Regions from separate parts of the Kitasatospora sp. NPDC059408 genome, predicted to be linked through region 2. Evidence: predicted binding sites of a transcription regulator. Region 2 holds the regulator's gene; the other holds the start of a gene.
The links. Region 2 encodes HrcA, which represses chaperone genes, less so after heat shock. Its sites were predicted from a motif close to TTNGCACTCNGNNNNNCNGAGTGCNAA; they were not measured.
Positions count from the first base shown of each region.

Region 1: a site for HrcA is predicted at 4,561-4,587, ahead of groL (chaperonin GroEL). Genes of this name have one in related genera too.

Region 1 covers NZ_JBHYWI010000127.1:8,576-18,348, reverse strand. Annotated here, with positions in the region: gene ACFXDE_RS41540 (trehalose-6-phosphate synthase) at 1-518, opposite strand, end outside; gene ACFXDE_RS41535 (glucosyl-3-phosphoglycerate synthase) at 784-1,812, opposite strand; SAM riboswitch class I at 1,955-2,087, shown strand; gene thrC (threonine synthase) at 2,105-3,385, shown strand; gene ACFXDE_RS41525 (ubiquitin-like small modifier protein 1) at 3,409-3,687, shown strand; gene ACFXDE_RS41520 (cold-shock protein) at 4,232-4,432, shown strand; gene groL (chaperonin GroEL) at 4,743-6,362, shown strand; gene ACFXDE_RS41510 (hypothetical protein) at 6,454-6,804, shown strand; gene ACFXDE_RS41505 (hypothetical protein) at 6,801-7,436, opposite strand; gene ACFXDE_RS41500 (PadR family transcriptional regulator) at 7,525-7,908, shown strand; gene ACFXDE_RS41495 (hypothetical protein) at 7,905-8,882, shown strand; gene ACFXDE_RS41490 (copper homeostasis protein CutC) at 8,964-9,650, shown strand; gene ACFXDE_RS41485 (HelD family protein) at 9,734-9,773, opposite strand, start outside.
Region 2 covers NZ_JBHYWI010000065.1:24,049-33,821, reverse strand. Annotated here, with positions in the region: gene ACFXDE_RS32585 (AMP-dependent synthetase/ligase) at 1-908, shown strand, start outside; gene hemW (radical SAM family heme chaperone HemW) at 967-2,196, shown strand; gene ACFXDE_RS32575 (Uma2 family endonuclease) at 2,237-2,794, shown strand; gene ACFXDE_RS32570 (DUF3097 domain-containing protein) at 2,785-3,618, opposite strand; gene ACFXDE_RS32565 (hypothetical protein) at 3,643-4,227, opposite strand; gene htpX (zinc metalloprotease HtpX) at 4,272-5,192, opposite strand; gene hrcA (heat-inducible transcriptional repressor HrcA) at 5,442-6,476, shown strand; gene dnaJ (molecular chaperone DnaJ) at 6,554-7,696, shown strand; gene ACFXDE_RS32545 (16S rRNA (uracil(1498)-N(3))-methyltransferase) at 7,824-8,573, shown strand; gene ACFXDE_RS32540 (S41 family peptidase) at 8,754-9,773, shown strand, end outside.

The DNA.
Region 1 (9,773 bases), on a different contig from region 2:
CGGAGCAGGGCCGGGGTGAGGGACAGGTGGTAGTCCTGGACCAGGACGGCGGCGTTCGGGGCGGCCTCGGCCGCGAGGGCGTCCGAGAAGGCCCGGTTGTACGTCTCGTAGGCGGCCCACTCGGTGCGGAAGCCGGCGTCGAAGGCGGGGGCGGTGGGCGTGGCGTAGAGCAGGTGGCTGACGAACCAGAGGGTCGAGTTGGCGACGCCGTTGTAGGCGCGGGCGAAGGTCTCCGGGTCGATGTCCAGCATCCGGACGGCCTGTCCGCCGACGTCGTGGCCGGCCAGGTCGAGGCGGCCGCGGGGGGCTTCGCGGGCGGCCCGGCGGTCCGCGTCGCCCAGGGCGGCGCACACCCAGACGGCGTTCGGGTCGTCGATCGCGGAGAGGCCGGAGACCAGGCCTCCGCCACCGCGTTTGAGGGTCAGCGTGCCGTCGTCCGCGGTGCTGAAGGAGACCGGTCCGCGGTTGGACGCCACCAGCACGGTCGCGCTCGAACGTTTGGTCGATGAATCGGCCATGAGTCCTCTTCTGGGTCTACCCGTTCACCCTTCGGGGTGGAATCCGAGCGTACGGCGGAGCGGAGCGCGGCGCGGCCGTACCGTCGAAGACCTGCGACATGCAGCGGTCAGGGCTTGGCCGCCATGAGGCTCCGCAGGGGTCGAGTGGGAAGCCTCCTCGTCGAGAGGGGGAGGAGTCACGGTTGGTACGTTGCCGGTCGGCAGACGTCGCAAACCAATCGCCGGACAACCGGCGAGATCGCAGCGGCCGCACTGCTCGGGTCTGTCACCCGTCGGTGCGGCGCTTCGCGTACTCGGGGACGGTGTGCATCGGGGGGCGTTCCGTGGCCGTCACGGGGTGCGTGTGGGCGGTGAACGCGCGGGTCTCCGGGTCGCGGGTGAACTGGGTGAGCAGCGGGTGGACGAGGTCGGCCGAGGCCTTGAGACGGTGGGCGCGGTCGAGGCGTTCCAGCGCGGTCCGGTAGATGGTGGCGGCCATCCGGCCGAGGGCCTGGCCGTCCTGGTGGCGGTGGTGGCGGACGCCGACGTCGACCTGGGCCAGGGCGTCGAGGCCGACGAGTTCCAACGCGTCGACCAGGAGGCCGAGTTCGACGCCGTAGCCGGTGGGGAAGGGGAGCCGTTCGAGCAGTACGCGGCGGGCCGCGTACTCGCCGCCGAGCGGCTGGACGAAACCGGCGAGTTCCGGCCAGTGCAGGTTGAGGAGGGGGCGGGCGACCAGTTCGGTCACCCGGCCACCGCCGGCCGGGAAGACCGCGTCGGGGTCCCCGGCGGAGCCGCTGACTTCGAGCGGGCGGTCGTACATGGCCTTGACCAGCTGGATGTCCGGCTCGGTGAGCAGCGGGCCGACGGTGCCGGAGACGAAGGCGGGGTCGAACTCGCGCAGGTCGGCGTCGACGAAGCAGACGATGTCGCCGTGGGTGACCAGCAGCGAGCGCCACAGCACCTCGCCCTTGCCGGGCACGGCGGGCAGCCGGGGCAGGATCCCGTCGCGCGGCACGACCCGGGCGCCGGCCGCGGCGGCCACGGCGGCGGTGTCGTCGGCGGAGCCGGAGTCGACGACGACGAGCTCGTCGACGAGGGGGAGGCGCTCCATCAGCTCGCGCCGGATCGTGCGGACGATGTCGCCGACGGTGGCCGCCTCGTCGAGGGCGGGCAGGACGACGCTGACGGTGTGGCCGGTGCGGCGCTTGGCCGCCAGGAGGGTGTCGACCGGCCGGTCGGCCGCGCTCCACGAGCGGCGGCCCAGCCAGGAGGCCGCCTGCGGGAGGAGTGCGGGGGTCGGTTCGGCGGGCACGGGACTCTCCTCGGCGGATCGGGGTGGAACGGGCCATCTCGCGTGGCGGACGGTCCCTTTCGGGCTCGGCGCCTTCGGATACAGTCTTCGTACAGCGGTCGGACCTTCGCACGCCGGGGTCACCGCTGACGACAACTTCACATGCTCATCCAGAGGGACTGAGGGAACGGCCCGTTGACGTCCCGGCAACCTTCTCGCGCGGCTTTCACCAGGCCCCGGCGGGACAGGTGCCAATTCCGGCCCGTGGTGCGCCCGCACCACGGGGAAGATGAGGAGAGAGGCCTCCGCCATCATGGCTATCGACACAGTCGCACCCGCATCCGTGGATCTCGGCCCCGCCACCGCCCTGTCCTGTCGGGAGTGCGGCACCCGCTTCCCGCTCGGTCCGAGCTTCGCCTGTGTGGAGTGCTTCGGGCCGCTGGAGATCGCGTACGAGTTCGGGAGCGAGGCCGCCGAGGAGCTGCGCAAGCGCATCGAGGCCGGGCCCGCGTCGATCTGGCGCTACGCGCCGCTGCTGCCGGTGCCCGCGGACGTCGCTTCGAAGCCGAACCTGAATCCCGGCTGGACCCCGCTGGTCAAGGCGGACAACCTCGGTCGCGAGCTCGGGTTCACCGCGAACCTGTACGTGAAGGACGACTCGGGGAACCCGACGCACTCGTTCAAGGACCGCGTGGTGGCCTGCGCGATCGAGGCCGCGCGCGCCTTCGGCTACACCACGCTGTCCTGCTCGTCGACCGGCAACCTGGCCGGTGCGGTGGGTGCGGCGGCGGCCCGGGCCGGGTTCCGCTCGTGCGTGTTCATCCCGCACGACCTGGAGCAGGGCAAGGTCGTCATGGCCGGTGTGTACGGCGGCGAGCTGGTCGGCATCGAGGGCAACTACGACGACGTGAACCGCTTCTGCTCGGAGCTGATCGGCGACCCGGCCGGCGAGGGCTGGGGCTTCGTCAACGTCAACCTCCGCCCGTACTACGGCGAGGGCTCCAAGACGCTCGCGTACGAGATCTGCGAGCAGCTCGGCTGGCGGCTGCCGGAGCAGATCGTCATCCCGATCGCCTCGGGCTCGCAGCTCACGAAGATCGACAAGGGCCTGCAGGAGCTGATCAAGCTCGGGCTGGTCGAGGACCGGCCGTACCGGATCTTCGGCGCCCAGGCCGAGGGCTGCTCGCCGGTCTCCGCGGCGTTCAAGGCCGGCCGGGACGTGATCAAGCCGGTGAAGCCGGACACCATCGCCAAGTCGCTGGCGATCGGCAACCCGGCGGACGGCCCGTACGTGCTGGACATCGCGCGGCGCACCGGCGGAGCGGTCGAGGACGTCACCGACGCCGAGGTGGTGGCCGCCATCCGGCTGCTGGCCCGCACCGAGGGCATCTTCGCCGAGACCGCGGGCGGGGTGACCGTCGGCGTGCTCAAGAAGCTGGTCGAGACCGGGCAGCTGGATCCGGCCAAGGAGACCGTCGCGATCAACACCGGTGACGGCCTCAAGACCCTGGACGCCGTCGCCGATGCCGGGATGACCGCGGTCATCCGCCCGACGCTGGAGTCCTTCCGCACCGCCGGCCTCGCGTCCGCCTGATTCCCCCACGAGGAGAGCCACCCATGAGCGCCACCGTCCGCATCCCCACCATCCTGCGCACCTACACCGGCGGGTCCGCCGAGGTCACCGCCGACGGCGGGACCCTGGGCGACGTCATCGCCGACCTGGAGAAGAACCACGCGGGCATCTCCGCGCGCATCCTGGACGACACCGGCAAGCTGCGCCGTTTCGTGAACGTGTACGTGAACGACGACGACGTGCGATTCGCCGAGGGACTGGCGACCGAGATCAAGGACGGCGCCAGCGTCTCGATCATTCCGGCGGTGGCCGGCGGCTGCTGAGCCGCGCCCCGCTCCGACCGGCCGCCCGCGCGCACGGAATTCCGCATTCCGTGCGCGGGGGCGGCCGCTCGCATTTCGGCGGGAATATTTCCCGGTCGAGTGGGAGTAGAGTGTCGCTCGGCCGGGAACAGGGGTCCCCCTCACCCTCCCCGTGCGAACCGCCGCTCCGCCGTCCGTCCGTTGAGACCGCCCGGGGACCGGGTCCGGGAAACATGTCACGCGGATGTCAGAATTCTCCAGGGGATTTGTGTAATCCGTCCGCTATGTCCGGCGTGAATTGCGGAGTTCCTTCCGATTCGGCCCGTCCTGTCCCTTGATGCGGACCCGGAATTCACCGCGGAGGGCCCTGTTGCAGAGGGCGTCGATCCGGATACATTCAGCCGCGGTCGACGCAATCACCCGCTCACGGATGTCGTTCGGGGCGGTTGATCGCGGCGTGCACGGCTGCGCCCAGGGGGGGTTCCCCGGGCCGGCCTTCACAACCAACCCGGGCCCGCGACCTGCGGGACCGTGAAGGGCCAGCACAGCACTAGGGGAGTTCGGAATGGCTCAGGGCACCGTCAAGTGGTTCAACGCGGAGAAGGGCTACGGCTTCATCGCGGTCGACGGTGGTGCGGACGTCTTCGTCCACTACAGCGCGATCCAGATGGACGGCTACCGCACCCTCGAGGAGGGCCAGCGGGTCGAGTTCGAGATCTCCCAGGGACAGAAGGGCCCGCAGGCGGACATGGTCCGCGCGGTCTGACCCCTTCCGGCTCCAGGAGCTCGGCGCGGCCCACGGCTGGTGACCACTCGCTTCTCGACGGGCCCGCGCGACACGCGTCGTGCGGGCCCGTCGGCGTTCCCGCGGCGGCTCCCGGCTTGGCGATTGGGCTTGCACTCGACCACCCGGAGTGCTAATCATTGGCGTTAGCACTCACAGCTTGAGAGTGACAGCGGACCGGGTCGGTGAGGCCCTGGGAGCGGTAGGGGAATAGACCCCCGCACACCTTGGCCGTCCGTCGCGGGCACCCCTTGGTCCGAGCAGTCGACCGTGTCCCGGAGGACCACTTCAGATGGCCAAGATCATCGCCTTTGATGAGGAAGCTCGCCGCGGCCTTGAGCGTGGCATGAACCAGCTCGCCGACGCAGTGAAGGTCACGCTCGGCCCCAAGGGTCGCAACGTCGTGCTGGAGAAGAAGTGGGGCGCCCCCACGATCACCAACGACGGTGTCTCCATCGCCAAGGAGATCGAGCTCGAGGACCCGTACGAGAAGATCGGCGCGGAGCTCGTCAAGGAGGTCGCCAAGAAGACGGACGACGTCGCGGGTGACGGCACCACCACCGCCACCGTGCTCGCCCAGGCCCTGGTTCGCGAGGGTCTGCGCAACGTCGCCGCCGGCGCCAACCCGATGGCCCTGAAGCGCGGCATCGAGAAGGCCGTCGCCGCCGTCTCGGACCAGCTCCTGGCCCAGGCCACCGACGTGGAGACCAAGGAGCAGATCGCCTCCACCGCCTCCATCTCGGCCGCCGACACCCAGATCGGCGAGCTCATCGCCGAGGCCATGGACAAGGTCGGCAAGGAAGGCGTCATCACCGTCGAGGAGAGCAACACCTTCGGTCTTGAGCTCGAGCTCACCGAGGGCATGCGCTTCGACAAGGGCTACATCTCCGCCTACTTCGCCACCGACCTGGAGCGGATGGAGGCGACGTTCGAGGACCCGTACATCCTCATCGCCAACTCCAAGATCGGCGGCATCAAGGACCTGCTCCCGCTGCTGGAGAAGGTCATGCAGAGCGGCAAGCCGCTCGTCATCATCGCCGAGGACGTCGAGGGCGAGGCCCTCTCGACCCTGATCGTCAACAAGATCAAGGGCGTCTTCAAGTCCGTCGCCGTCAAGGCCCCGGGCTTCGGCGACCGCCGCAAGGCCATGCTCCAGGACATCGCCACCCTCACCGGCGGCACCGTGATCTCCGAGGAGGTCGGCCTGAAGCTGGAGAACGCCGGTCTGGACCTCCTGGGCGGCGCCCGCAAGGTCGTCATCACCAAGGACGAGACCACGATCGTCGACGGTGCCGGCGAGAGCGAGATGGTCGCGGGCCGCGTGAACCAGATCCGCGCCGAGATCGAGAACAGCGACTCGGACTACGACCGCGAGAAGCTCCAGGAGCGCCTCGCCAAGCTGGCCGGCGGCGTGGCCGTCATCAAGGCCGGCGCGGCCACCGAGGTGGAGCTCAAGGAGCGCAAGCACCGCATCGAGGACGCCGTCCGCAACGCCAAGGCCGCCGTCGAGGAGGGCATCGTCGCCGGTGGTGGCGTCGCCCTGCTGCAGGCCGCCGTCGCGTTCGACAAGCTGGAGCTCGAGGGCGACGAGGCCACCGGTGCCAACATCGTCCGCGTGGCGCTGGAGGCCCCGATCAAGCAGATCGCGACCAACGCCGGCCTTGAGGGCGGCGTCGTGGTGGAGAAGGTGCGCAACCTCCCCGCCGGTCACGGCCTGAACGCCGCCACCAACGAGTACGTCGACCTGATCGCCGTGGGCATCATCGACCCGGCCAAGGTGACCCGCTCGGCGCTGCAGAACGCCGCCTCGATCGCGGCCCTGTTCCTCACCACCGAGGCCGTCATCGCCGACAAGCCGGAGAAGGCCGCGGCCCCGGCCGGCGGCATGCCGGGCGGTGACATGGACTTCTGATCCGGGTCGTACGACCGGATCGGTGTTCCGATCGCGTGGGCGGTTCCCTTCGGGGGGCCGCCCACGCGGCGTTGTTTGGGAGAATCGACGGATGGCTGACATCGAGACCGCCCTGCACGAGGCCCGTGCGCAGATCCTGTCCGACCTCACCGCGCGGGACGTGGCGGACGCCGCCGTCGTCTCGCTCGTGGAGCAGGCCGTCACGCACCGGCGGTGGTGGCTGGAGCAGTGGCCGGACGGCACCGAGTACGTGCTCGGGCTGGTCGCCCAGGACGTCCAGGACGCGCTGCTGGAGGCGTACGGGCGCTGGCCGCTGTGCACCGCCTGCGCGGCCGACGGGGACCCGCACGCGCTGAGCGTGGAGCCGGAGCTGGGGCCGGACCCGCACTGGGTGTGCGGCAAGCAGGGCACCGCCGTCGCGCCGGTCGGCAAGTTGGTCTAGTTCTCCAGTAGTTCGAGTTCGGCCGCCAGGTTGGCCCGCGCGGGCGCGGTGAGGCGCTCGTGGGCGGCCGGGGTGCGGTAGAGCGCGGGCAGGGCGAGGAGTCGGCGCAGGACGGCCGCCCGGCCCGCCCGGAAGTCCGGCTCGGGCACGAAGCCGTACTCCTCGCGGACGGCGGCCGCGTAGGCCGCGTACGCCTCGGGGGTGCCGCCGAGCACGGCGAGGTCCGCGTCGCACAGCACCTCGCCGTCGCGGTCGCCCGGAGCGGGGTCGTGGGTGACGGTGAGCAGGACGAGGCGCTCGACCTCGGCCGTCCGCGCGGCGGGCAGACCGGCGGCGGTCAGGGCCCGGACCGCGAGCGCCGCGCTGCGCTCCTCGTTCTCGGAGCGGTCGGGCCGGTAGACGGCGTCGTGGAACCAGGCGGCGAGGCGGACGGCGTCCGGGTCGGCGGCGTGCGCGGCGAGGCCGTCGACGTGCCGCAGGACCGCGCGCAGGTGGTCGGTGGTGTGGTACCTGCGCTGCGGCTCGGCCCAGCGCCGGAGCAGCTCCCGCCCGTACGGCTCGGGGTCGACGGTGGTGCCGCAGCGGTGGAGCAGGGCGGTCCAGTCGGCGAGCAGGTCCTCGGTGTTCGGCATGGGCGCCATTGTGCTGGTCGTGTAACGGACGCCTCTCCGGGGGGACCGGTGCTGGACCTATATGCCGGTTGACGATATATGTAGACGCATGACAGAACGCTCGATGCAGGAGCCGACGCTGCTGCTGCTCACCGCACTGGCCGACGCGCCCAGGCACGGTTACGCGCTCATCCAGGAGATCTCCGAGATCTCCGACGGCCGGGTCAAGATGCGCACCGGCACCCTCTACGGCGCCCTCGACCGCCTGCTCCAGCAGGGCCTGATCGAGGTCGCCGCCGAGGAGATCGTGGACGGCCGGGCCCGCCGCACCTACGCGCTGACCGGCCCCGGCCGGACGGCGCTCGCCACCGAGGCGGAGCGGCTGCGGTCGGTCGCGGCCGAGGCGGAGCGCCGGCTGGCCACCGTCCGGTCGGCGCTGAAGGGGAAGCCCGGGACCGCGCTGCGGACCTTGACGAGGGGGAGTTTCGCATGACCACACCCACGATCGGAGCGCCCTCGGGCGCGCTGCGGGCCGCTCTCCAGCTGTACCCGTCCCGGTACCGCCGCGAGCGCGGCGAGGAGATCGCCGCCGTCTTCGCCGACGCCACGGCCGAGGCCGACCGCTCGGCCGTCGCCCGGGAGGTCTTCGACCTGGCCGCGTACGGGCTGCGGGTGCGGCTCGGGCTGACCGGCTCCGGGATGCTCGGGCGGGTGCTCGGGCTCGCCGCGCCGATGGTGGCCGGCGCGCTGGCCGGTTCGGGGCTGGTCCCGTGGGTCACCGACCCGGACGGGGCCTCGTTCAAGCTCACCTGGGACCACTCGTACACCACGTGGGCCACGATCCTCGCGCCGCCGGTGACCGCGCTGCTGCTCGCGATCGCGGCGCTGCTCGGGCGGTGGACGGCCGTGCGCGTCATCGCCTCGATCCAGGCGGTGCTCGGACTGGCCGTCCTGGCGCAGGCGTTCACCGGGCCGGTGTTCTTCGACCTGTGGTGGGCCGGGTACGTCGGCATGGCGACCCTGCCGGCCGCGCTGGCCGCCGTGCTGCTGCTCGCGGCGCCGACGGACCTGCTGCCGAAGCCGGGTTGGCGCACCCGCGGGGTGGTGCTGGCCTCGGTGGTCGGTGGTGCCGGGCTGGTGTGGCTCCAGCGCTGGGACGACACCACCTTCCCGCTGGACTCGCAGTGGTTCGCGGTGCTGCTGCTCGTGCCGGTGCTGCTGACCTTCACCGCTCTGCGCGGCAAGGAGTTCCCGGCCGCCGTGGGCGTCGCGGTGCTGTCGCTGACGACGTTCGCGAGCCTGTTCAACATCTGGCGCGAGTCGGGCGGGCTCTCCCGGCTGCTGCCGGTCGCGCTGCCGGTGATCGGGCTGATGGTGATCGCCGCGGTGGCGATGCACAGGATCGGGCGGGGCGGCACGGGCGGCCCCGGCGGCGGCGACGTCGACGAGGAGCGCGCCGCGGCGTGACCCCGAGCCGGTTGCCGGGGCCGGTGACCGGAAGCGGGCGGCGGGCTCGCCGGGGGTGGGCGGATGTGGCAGGCTACGGATATGTCTAGACCAATTTTCGAAGTCATCGCGCTGACCCCCCAGGACGCCCGGGCCGCCGAGTCGGGCGGCGCCGACCGGCTCGAACTGGTCACGGACATGGCCGCCGACGGACTCTCCCCGTCCGTCGAGGACTTCGCCCGGATCCGGGCCGCCGTCGACCTGCCGCTGCGCGTCATGCTCCGCCTCCGGGACGGCTTCGCGCCGGGCGACCTGGACGAGCTGCGCGCCCGCGCCGCCGGGCTCCGCGCCGAGGGGGCCGAGGAGTTCGTCCTCGGCTTCCTCGACGCGGACGGCGCCGTCGACCTCGCCGCCACCGCGGCGGTCGCGGACGCGGTGGCCGGCTGCCGGTGGACCTTCCACCGGGCGATCGACCACAGCGCCGACCGGGCTGCCGTCCGCGCGGCCGTCGGCGCGCTGCCCGGACTGGACACCTTCCTCACCTCGGGCGCGCCGGGCGGCGTGGACGCCGGGCGCGAGGTGCTCCTCGCGGAACTGGCCAGGAAGGCCGAACCCGGGTACGGGCAGCGGATCCTGATCGGCGGCGGCCTGCGGGCCGAGCACGTGCCGGAGCTGCGGGCGGCCGGCTTCGACGCCTTCCACGTCGGCGGCGCGGTCCGCGCCGGCGGGTGGCAGGCGCCGGTCGACGCGGCGAAGGTCGCCGAGTGGCGGGCCCTGATCGACGGCTGAGCGTGGAAGCGCCGACAGCCGGTCGACCGGTGTCCGTCGCGCGCGGGAGGGGCCGGTCCGGGTGCGGGCCGGCCCCTCCGCCGCTATCCGAGCTGTTCGGGCAGGGGCTCCGCGTGCAGGACG
Region 2 (9,773 bases):
ACGCCCGGGTCGTCCAGGAGAACCGGATCGCCACCGGGGTGGACGGCGCGCCGTTCGCCCTGCGGGCGCAGCACACGGTCGCCGACAAGCTGGTGTACGCGAAGATCCGCGCCGCCTTCGGCGGGCGCCTGCGCGGCGCGGTCTCCGGCAGCGCGGCGCTGGCCCCCGAGATCGGCTACTTCTTCCTCGGCGCCGGCGTGCCGATCCTGGAGGGCTACGGTCTGAGCGAGACCAGCGCCGGCTCCTGCGTCAACCGCAAGGAGGACGTGCGGATCGGCACGGTCGGCCGCGCGCTGCCGGGCACCGAGGTGCGGATCGCCGAGGACGGCGAGATCCTGCTGCGCGGCCCGGGCGTCATGCGCGGCTACCACAACCTGCCGGAGAAGACCGCCGAGGTGCTGGAGCCGGACGGCTGGTTCCACACCGAGGACATCGGCGAGCTCACCGCCGACGGCTTCCTGCGGATCACCGACCGCAAGAAGGACCTGTTCAAGACCTCCGGCGGCAAGTACGTCGCGCCGAGCGAGGTCGAGGGCAAGTTCAAGGCGGTGTGCCCGTTCGTCAGCAACATCCTGGTGATCGGCAACGGCCGCAACTTCTGCACCGCGCTGATCGGCCTGGACGAGGCCGTGATCATGCCGTGGGCCGCCGAGCACGGCCTGGCCGGCAAGTCCTACGCCGAGGTGACCGCCGACCCGCAGGTCCACGAGCTGATCGAGGGCTTCGTGAAGAAGCTCAACGGCGACCTCCAGCGCTGGCAGACGATCAAGAAGTTCCACCTGCTGCCGCGCGACCTCGACATCGAGCACGGCGAGCTCACCCCGAGCCTGAAGATCAAGCGCCCGGTGGTCGAGCGGACCTACGCGGACGCCGTGACCGCGATGTACGCGGGGGCCAACGAGGCCTGAGCCGCCCCCGTCCCGTACGGCCCGCGGGTTCGCCCCGGCCGTACGGGACAATGGGGTCATGCCCTCCGCACTCCCCGACGGCGATCCGGTGCCGTCCGACGGTTCCCTGCCCGCGCACGCCCTCGACGGGCTCGGCACCCGGCCGTTCGGCTTCTACCTGCACGTGCCGTACTGCGCCAGCCGCTGCGGCTACTGCGACTTCAACACGTACACCGCCACCGAGCTCCGCTCCTCGGGCGCGGTCGCCTCGCAGGAGACGTACGCCGACAACGTGATCGCGGAGATCCGGCTCGCCCGTCGCGTCCTGGGCGACGCGGACCTCCCGGTGGAGACGGTCTTCCTCGGCGGCGGCACCCCGACGCTGCTGCCCGCCCGCGACCTGGTGCGGATGCTCGCCGCGATCCGCGACGAGTTCGGGCTCGCCGACGGTGCCGAGGTGACCACCGAGGCCAACCCGGAGTCCGTCGGCCCGGCGTACCTCGCCGAACTGCGCGAGGGCGGCTACAACCGGATCTCCTTCGGCATGCAGAGCGCCCGCCCGCACGTGCTGCAGCTGCTCGACCGCCACCACACCCCGGGCCGCCCCGAGGCCTGCGTGGCCGAGGCCCGCGCGGCCGGCTTCGAGCACGTCAACCTCGACCTCATCTACGGCACCCCCGGCGAGTCCGACGACGACTGGCGGGCCTCCCTGGACGCCGCCATCGGCGCCGGGCCCGACCACGTGTCCGCCTACTCGCTGATCGTCGAGGAAGGCACCCGCCTCGCCGCCCGCGTCAAGCGCGGCGAGCTCCCGATGATCGACGACGACGTCCACGCCGACCGCTACCTGATCGCCGAGCGGGCGCTCGCCGCCGCCGGCTACCACTGGTACGAGGTCTCCAACTGGGCCACCACCCCCGAGGGCCGCTGCCGCCACAACGAGCTGTACTGGACCGGCGCCGACTGGTGGGGCGCCGGCCCCGGTGCCCACAGCCACGTCGGCGGCGTCCGCTGGTGGAACGCCAAGCACCCCGCCGCCTACGCCCGGGCGCTGGCCGAGGGCCGCACCCCCGCCCTGGCCCGCGAGGTGCTGACGGACGAGGACCGCCGCGTCGAGCGCATCCTCCTCGAACTGCGCCTCGCCGAGGGCATCCCGCTCACGCTCCTCACCGACACGGCCCGCAAGGCGGCCGCCGAGGCCCTCGCGAGCGGCCTCCTCGCCCCCGACACCTACGCCGGGGGCCGCGCCACCCTCACCCTCCAGGGCCGTCTCCTGGCCGACGCGGTCGTGCGTGACCTCGTCGACTGAATGTCGTTAACGTGGTATCAGCCGTCAGAAGGAGTGTGGGATGACCGCCATCGATGACCGGGTGATAGGGATCTTCGAGAACCTTGAGGTCCCGGAGGGTTTCAAGGCCGAGCTCATCAGGGGGGAAATCGTGATGATGGCCGGACCTGATCGGGTCCACAACTGGATTGTTGAGTCGATCCAGGACCAGATTCCCCGGGCGCGATGGCATCGCTCGGTCACGCAGGATATTGACCTCCCTGGGCTCACGAGCGAACCTCAGCCCGACTTGGTCGTCTACGAGCGAGACGCCGTCGAAGGCCCTGGTCGCCTGGTTCCTGCGCCTCTCCTCACGCTGGTGCTTGAGGTGGTGTCGAAGACCAGCGTGCTGCGCGACTACCGGACCAAGCGGGAGCTCTACGCCGAGGGCATGATCCCCGTCTACCTGATCGTCGACCCGATCAAGGCCGTCTGCGTGCTGCTCACCGAACCCACCCGGGCGAGCGCCTCGGGTCTGCCGGACTACGTGTCCGAGCGGACCACCAAGTTCGGCGAGCCCATTCCGGTGGATCTGCTGGGCGTCACGCTGGACACCTCGGAGTTCCAGACCTACGCCTGACCCGGGAGGGTCGCGAAGTCGATCAACTCTTCCACCCTGCCCAGGAGTTCGGGCTCCAGGTCCTTGTAGGAGTTCACCTTCGACAGGATGTGCTTCCACGCCGCCGGGGTGTCGACGGGCCAGCCCAGGCGGCGGCAGACGCCCTCCTTCCACACCTCGCCACGGGGGACCGTCGGCCAGGCCGGGATGCCGACCGAAGACGGCTTCACCGCCTGCCAGATGTCGATGTAGGGGTGGCCGACGACCAGCACGTCCTCGCCGGTGACCCGGGCGGCGATGCGGTGCTCCTTGGTGCCCGGCAGCAGGTGGTCGACCAGGACGCCGAGGCGGCGGCCGGGGCCCGGGGCGAAGTCGGCGACGATCGCGGGCAGGTCGTCCACGCCCTCCAGGTACTCGACCACGACGCCCTCGATCCGCAGGTCGTCGCCCCAGACCCGCTCGACCAGTTCGGCGTCGTGCCGGCCCTCGACGTAGATGCGGGACTCGCGCGCCACCCGGGCGCGGGCGCCGGGGACGGCGACCGAACCGGAGGCGGTGCGGGCCGGGGCGCGGACGGGGGCCGGGCCGGACGGGCGGACCAGGGTGACGACCCTGCCCTCCAGCAGGAAGCCGCGCGGCACCATCGGGAACACCCGGTGCTTGCCGAAACGGTCCTCCAGGGTGACGGTGAACCCCTCCGCCGTCTTCTCGCAGCGCACCACCGCCCCGCAGAAGCCGGTCGCCGCCTCCTCGACCACCAGGTCCCGCTCGGCGGGCACCTCCGGGGCGGGTGCCTGCTTCTTCCACGGCGGGGTCAGGTCGGGTCCGTACTGGCGGCTGCGCATGCCGGCGAGTCTACGGACGGACCGTCAGAGCCCGGGCGCGCCCCACACCGGGAACCAGCGGCCGAGGTCCTTCTCCAGCCGCAGGTCGTTCGCCAGCATCGCGTTGATCTGCAGCTCCAGCGGGCTGTTGCGCCGCTCCCCGCCGCCGGGCATCGGCGCGAACGGGTAGAACGTGCCGCGCTTGTACAGGTAGACCAGCGCCAGCGACTGCCCCTCCCCGTTCCGGAAGCCCACCAGCGAGCAGAGCAGCTGCGGCCCGAAGCCGTTCGCCTCCAGCTCGCTGTTGACCGCGTGCAGGTCGTTCACCAGCTCCGGCAGTTCCTCCGCGGTGTGCCGGGCGAGCAGCCACGAGTAGCCGTAGCCGTCCTTGGAGGCCTCCACCGGGACGCCGCCGCGCTCGGTGTCGGCGTCGAGCAGCGCCCGCACCTGTTGCTCGACCTGGACGAACGCGGCGCCCTCGACGGCCGCGAAGCACACCGAGCCGAGCCCGGTGGGCAGGAACCCGGCGCCGGCCTCCAGGGTGAGCGCGGCCGAGGGGACGCCGAACAGCTGGTCGAGGTCGGGCTTGACGGGCTTGGTGCGGCCGAACAGGGCGTCCAGGATTCCCACGGCGGTCCCTTCAGGCGGTCGGCGGGTCGGCGGGTCGGCGGGGCTCAGCGGCCCAGCTGGGCGGAGATCTTCGCCAGCTGCTCCAGCCGCTTCTCCAGCGTCGGGTGGGTGGAGAGCAGCTGGGAGGCCGTCTCCTTGGCGCTCAGCGCCGGGGCGAAGTAGAAGGCGTTGTAGGGCTGGGCCTGGCGCAGGTCCTTGGACGGGATCGCGGCGATCTGCCCGGTGACCTTGGTGAGCGCCGACGCGAGCGCGCTGGGCCGGCCGGTGAGCTGGGCGGCGGCGCGGTCGGCGGCGAGCTCGCGGTAGCGCGACAGCAGCCGTGTGAGCAGGAAGCTGATCGCGTAGACGACGATCGACACCAGCGGGATGACCAGCGCCGCGATCGCCGCGTTCTGGTCGTTGTTGTTGCGCCCGCCGCCGATGAACCCGCCGTACATGGCGATCCTGGTCATCGCCCCGGCGAGGACGCCGAGGAACCCGGCGATCGTCATCACGGCGACGTCCCGGTGGGCGACGTGCGAGAGCTCGTGCGCGAGGACGCCCTCCAGCTCCTCGGGCTCCAGCCGGCGCAGCAGGCCGGTGGTGACGCACACGACGGCGTTCTGCGGGTTGCGGCCGGTGGCGAAGGCGTTCGGCATGTCGCTGTCGGCGACCGCCACCCTGGGCTTGGGCATGTCGGCGAGCGCGCAGAGCCGGTCGACGGTGCCGTGCAGCTGCGGGTACTGCTCGGGGGACACCGGGCGGGCGCCCATGGCCCGTTCGGTGATCTTGTCGCTGAACCAGAACTGGGCCACGAACAGCCCGCCGGAGATCAGCACGATCAGGGGCCAGGCGCCGCGCAGCAGCACGATCAGCAGGCCGGTGAATCCGACGTACAACAGCCCGATCACGAACATGGTCCCGACCATCCGGCCGGTCAGGCCGCGGTCGGGCGCGAATCGGGTGTGCTGGGCCGAGCTCGACATCGCTTGCTCCTCCGTTCGCCGTCCGCTATCGATGCTGCCACCCGGACGGCCGCGGGGCACCACCCCCGCGCCGGGAACTGCGGGCAGGATCACCCCCGCTGCGCCGTTCCTGCCGTCGGACCCGGGCCGTACACTGGCAGGTAGGGTTCTGGCACTCGTGCGCTCAGAGTGCCAAACCCGGGCCTTCCAGGCCCGCATCAGCTCGATACGTCACAACGGACAACGTGCGAAGACGGAGGTGCGTGCCCCATGGCCGGTGAGGTCCGCCAGCTCGACGACCGCAAGCTCGCCGTGCTGCGCGCGATCGTCCAGGACTACGTGGGCACCGAGGAGCCGGTCGGCTCGAAGGCCCTGGTGGAGCGGCACAACCTCGGGGTCTCCCCGGCCACCGTCCGCAACGACATGGCGGCGCTGGAGGAGGAGGGGTACATCCACCAGCCGCACACCAGCGCCGGGCGCATCCCCACCGACAAGGGGTACCGGCTGTTCGTCGACCGGCTCGCCGAGGTCAAGCCGATGAGCGCGCCCGAGCGGCGCGCGATCCGGCACTTCCTGGAGGGCGCGGTCGACCTGGACGACACCGTCGCACGCACCGTGCGGCTGCTCGCCCAGCTCACCCGGCAGGTCGCCGTCGTGCAGTACCCCTCGCTGAGCCGCTCCACCGTGCGGCACATCGAACTCGTCGCGCTCGCCCCGGCCAAGGTGATGCTGGTCCTGATCACCAACACCGGCCGGGTCGAGCAGCGGATGGTGGACTGCCCGGGCACCGTCGGCGAGACGGCCTTGTCGGACCTGCGGGCCCGGATCAACGCGCGGGCCGTCGGCCAGCGCCTGCCGGACGTCCCGGCGGCGCTGGAGGAGCTGCCCGCGATGTTCGAACAGGTCGACCGGCCGACCGTCACCACGGTCCTGGCGACGTTGTTCGAGGCGCTCGCCGAGCAGAACGAGGAGCGGATCATGCTGGCCGGCACGGCCAACCTGACCCGCTTCGGCCACGACTTCCCGCTCACCATCCAGCCGGTCCTGGAGGCCCTGGAGGAGCAGGTCGTCCTGCTCCGCCTCCTGGGTGAGACCACGGACGCGGCGATGACGGTCCGGATCGGCCGGGAGAACGCCTACGAGGGGCTGAATTCCACCTCGGTGGTGTCCGTCGGCTACGGTTCGGGCGACGAGAGCGTGGCCAAACTGGGTGTGATCGGTCCGACCCGGATGGACTATCCGGGCACAATGGGGGCGGTGCGAGCGGTGGCGCGGTACGTGGGTCAGATCCTGGCCGAGTCGTAGCAATCAGCCACCGCTGGACAGACCAGCGGTGGTGCCCTGTCGCAGCACTACTACAGGCGGAACAAGCGGAGCATTAGGTGGCCACGGACTACTACGCGGTACTCGGCGTCCGACGGGATGCGGGGCAGGACGAGATCAAGAAGGCGTTCCGGCGCCTGGCACGCGAACTGCACCCGGACGTCAACCCGGACCCGAAGACGCAGGAGCGGTTCAAGGAGATCAACGCCGCCTACGAGGTGCTCTCCGACCCGCAGAAGCGGCAGGTCTACGACCTCGGCGGCGACCCGCTCTCGCCGGGCGGCGGCGGTGGCGCGGGCGGCTTCGGCGCCGGCGCGGCCGGTTTCGGCTTCTCCGACATCATGGACGCCTTCTTCGGCGCCGCGGCCGGCCAGCGGGGCCCGCGCTCGCGCACCCGCCGCGGGCAGGACGCCATGATCCGGCTGGAGATCACCCTGGAGGAGGCCGCGTTCGGCACCACCAAGGAGCTCCAGGTCGACACGGCCGTCACCTGCACCACGTGCAGCGGGGAGGGCGCCGCGCCCGGCACCTCCGCGCAGACCTGTGACATGTGTCGCGGCAAGGGCGAGGTCTCCCAGGTCACCCGGTCCTTCCTGGGCCAGGTCATGACCTCCCGCCCCTGCCCGCAGTGCCAGGGCTTCGGCACCGTCGTGCCGACCCCGTGCCCGGAGTGCGCCGGCGACGGCCGGGTCCGCGCCCGCCGCACCCTGACCGTCAAGATCCCGGCCGGTGTCGACAACGGCACCCGGATCCAGCTGGCCGGCGAGGGCGAGGTCGGCCCCGGCGGCGGCCCGGCCGGCGACCTGTACGTCGAGATCGCCGAGACCACGCACACCGTCTTCCAGCGGCGCGGGGACGACCTGCACTGCACCGTCACCATCCCGATGACGGCCGCCTCGCTCGGCACCCAGGTGCCGCTGCAGACCCTGGACGGGTTGGAGGAGGTCGACATCCGGCCCGGCACCCAGTCCGGCCAGTCGATCCCGCTGCACGGCCGCGGCATCACCCACCTGCGCGGGGGCGGCCGGGGCGACCTGATAGTGCACGTCGAGGTGCAGACGCCCACCAAGCTCGACGCCGAGCAGGAGGAGCTGCTGCGCCGTCTCGCGGTGCTGCGCGGCGAGGAGCGCCCGTCCGGCCAGTTCGCGCCGGGCCAGCAGGGCCTGTTCTCGCGTCTGAAGGACGCGTTCAACGGCCGCTAGCCGTCCGCGGAGGGGTGCCGGGGTCCTCGCCCCGGCACCCCTTTCGCGTTCCGTCCCCCCTGGTCGCGGGCCCTGGCCGTGGTTGCCGGCCCGGGCCGCAGGTCCCACCCCGGAAAGGTTCCCCCTCATGACCGCCCCCGTGTTCGTCGTAGAGACCGAGCGGATCGCCGCCGCCGCGCCCGGGGCCGTGGTGCGGCTGGACGGGCCGGAGGGGCGCCACGCGGCCGCGGTGAAGCGGCTGACGGCGGGCGAGGCGGTCACCCTGGCCGACGGGCTGGGGCTCGGCGTGGACGGGACGGTCGCCGAGGTGCTCGGCAAGGACGCGATCGACGTCACGGTGGCCGCCGTGCGCCGCGAGCCGGAGCCGGCGCCGCGGATCGTCGTCGTCCAGGCGCTGCCCAAGGGCGACCGCGGCGAGCTGGCCGTGGAGACCATGACCGAGGTCGGCGTGGACGTCGTGATCCCGTGGGCCGCCTCGCGCTGCATCACCCAGTGGAAGGGCGAGCGCGGCGCCAAGGCGCTCGCCAAGTGGCGCGCCACCGCCCGGGAGGCGGGCAAGCAGTCCCGCCGGCTGCGCTTCCCCGAGGTGCGGGACCTGATGACGACCCGCCAGCTGACCCCCGTCCTGGCCGGCGCCGCGTTCGCCGCGGTGCTGCACGAGGAGGGCTCCGAGCCGCTGGCCGCCGCCGCGCTGCCGGCCGCCGGGGACGTCGTCCTGGTGGTCGGCCCCGAGGGCGGAGTCTCCCCGGAGGAGCTGGCCGCCTTCGCCGAGGCGGGTGCGAAGCCGCACCGGCTCGGCCCGTCGGTGCTGCGCACCTCGACGGCCGGCGTGGCCGCCGGGGCGCTGCTGCTCGGGCGCACCGGGCGCTGGGCCTGACGGCCCCTGCGTCGGGGGCCGCCCGGATCCCGTCCGGTTTTCGCCCGGTCCCCGTCCGGATCCCGTCCGGTTTTCGCCCGGTTCCCACTCGGATTCCGTCCGGATCCCGCCCCGGTCTCACCCGGGTGGAGTCGGGTAAAAGCGGCCCGCCCCGTCCGCGTACGTGCCTACGCTGGCGGCGTGACGGAACCCCTCAGCAACCCTGTCGGCGCATACCTGCGCCACCCGCATCTGCACGGTGACCTGGTCACCTTCGTCGCCGAGAACGACGTCTGGCTCGCCCCGCTGGACGGTGGCCGGGCCTGGCGGCTGACGGCCGATCACCTGCCCGTCCACCACCCGCGGTTCTCCCCGGACGGGCGGCACATCGCCTACACCTCCGCCCGGGACGGCGCGCCCGAGGTGCACGTCGTGCCGGTGGACGGCGGCCCGTCGCGGCGCCTCACCCACTGGGGCAGCGGCCAGACCCAGCTGCAGGGGTGGAGCGCCGACGGCCGTCCGATCGCCACCACCACCGCCGGGCAGGCCACCCTGCGCCGCACCTGGGCGCACGCGGTGCCGCTGGACGGCGGCGAGCCGGTGCGGCTGCCGTACGGGCCGGTCGGCGGGCTGGCCTTCGAGCCGGACGGCGACCGGGTGCTGCTGGGCACCGTCAACAACCGCGAACCGGCCTGGTGGAAGCGCTACCGGGGCGGCCGGGCGGGCAAGCTGTGGATCGGCCGGGACGAGTTCGTCCGGATCCACGAGGACCTCGACGGGCAGCTCTCCTCGCCGCTGTGGGTGGCCGGCGCGGACGGCTCGCGGATCGCGTTCCTGTCCGACCACGAGGGCGTCGGCGAGCTCTACTCCAGCCTCCCGGACGGCACCGGCCTGCGCCGCCACACCACCTCCCCGGACGGCTTCTACGCCCGCAACGCCGCCACCGACGGCACCCGGGTGGTCTGGCACCGGGCCGGCGACCTGTGGCTCCTGGAGGACCTGGCCGAGGGCGCCGAGCCGCGCCGCCTGGACGTCCGGCTGGCCGGGCCGCGCACCGGCCGCCGCCCACGCCCGGTGCACGCCGCGCACTGGCTGGAGACCGTCGCCCCGGACCGCACCGGCCGGGCCAGCGCCGTCGTGGTGCGCGGGAGCGTGCACTGGCTGACCCACCGCGAGGGCCCGGCCCGGGTGCTGGACGAGACGCCGGGCGTGCGCGGCCGG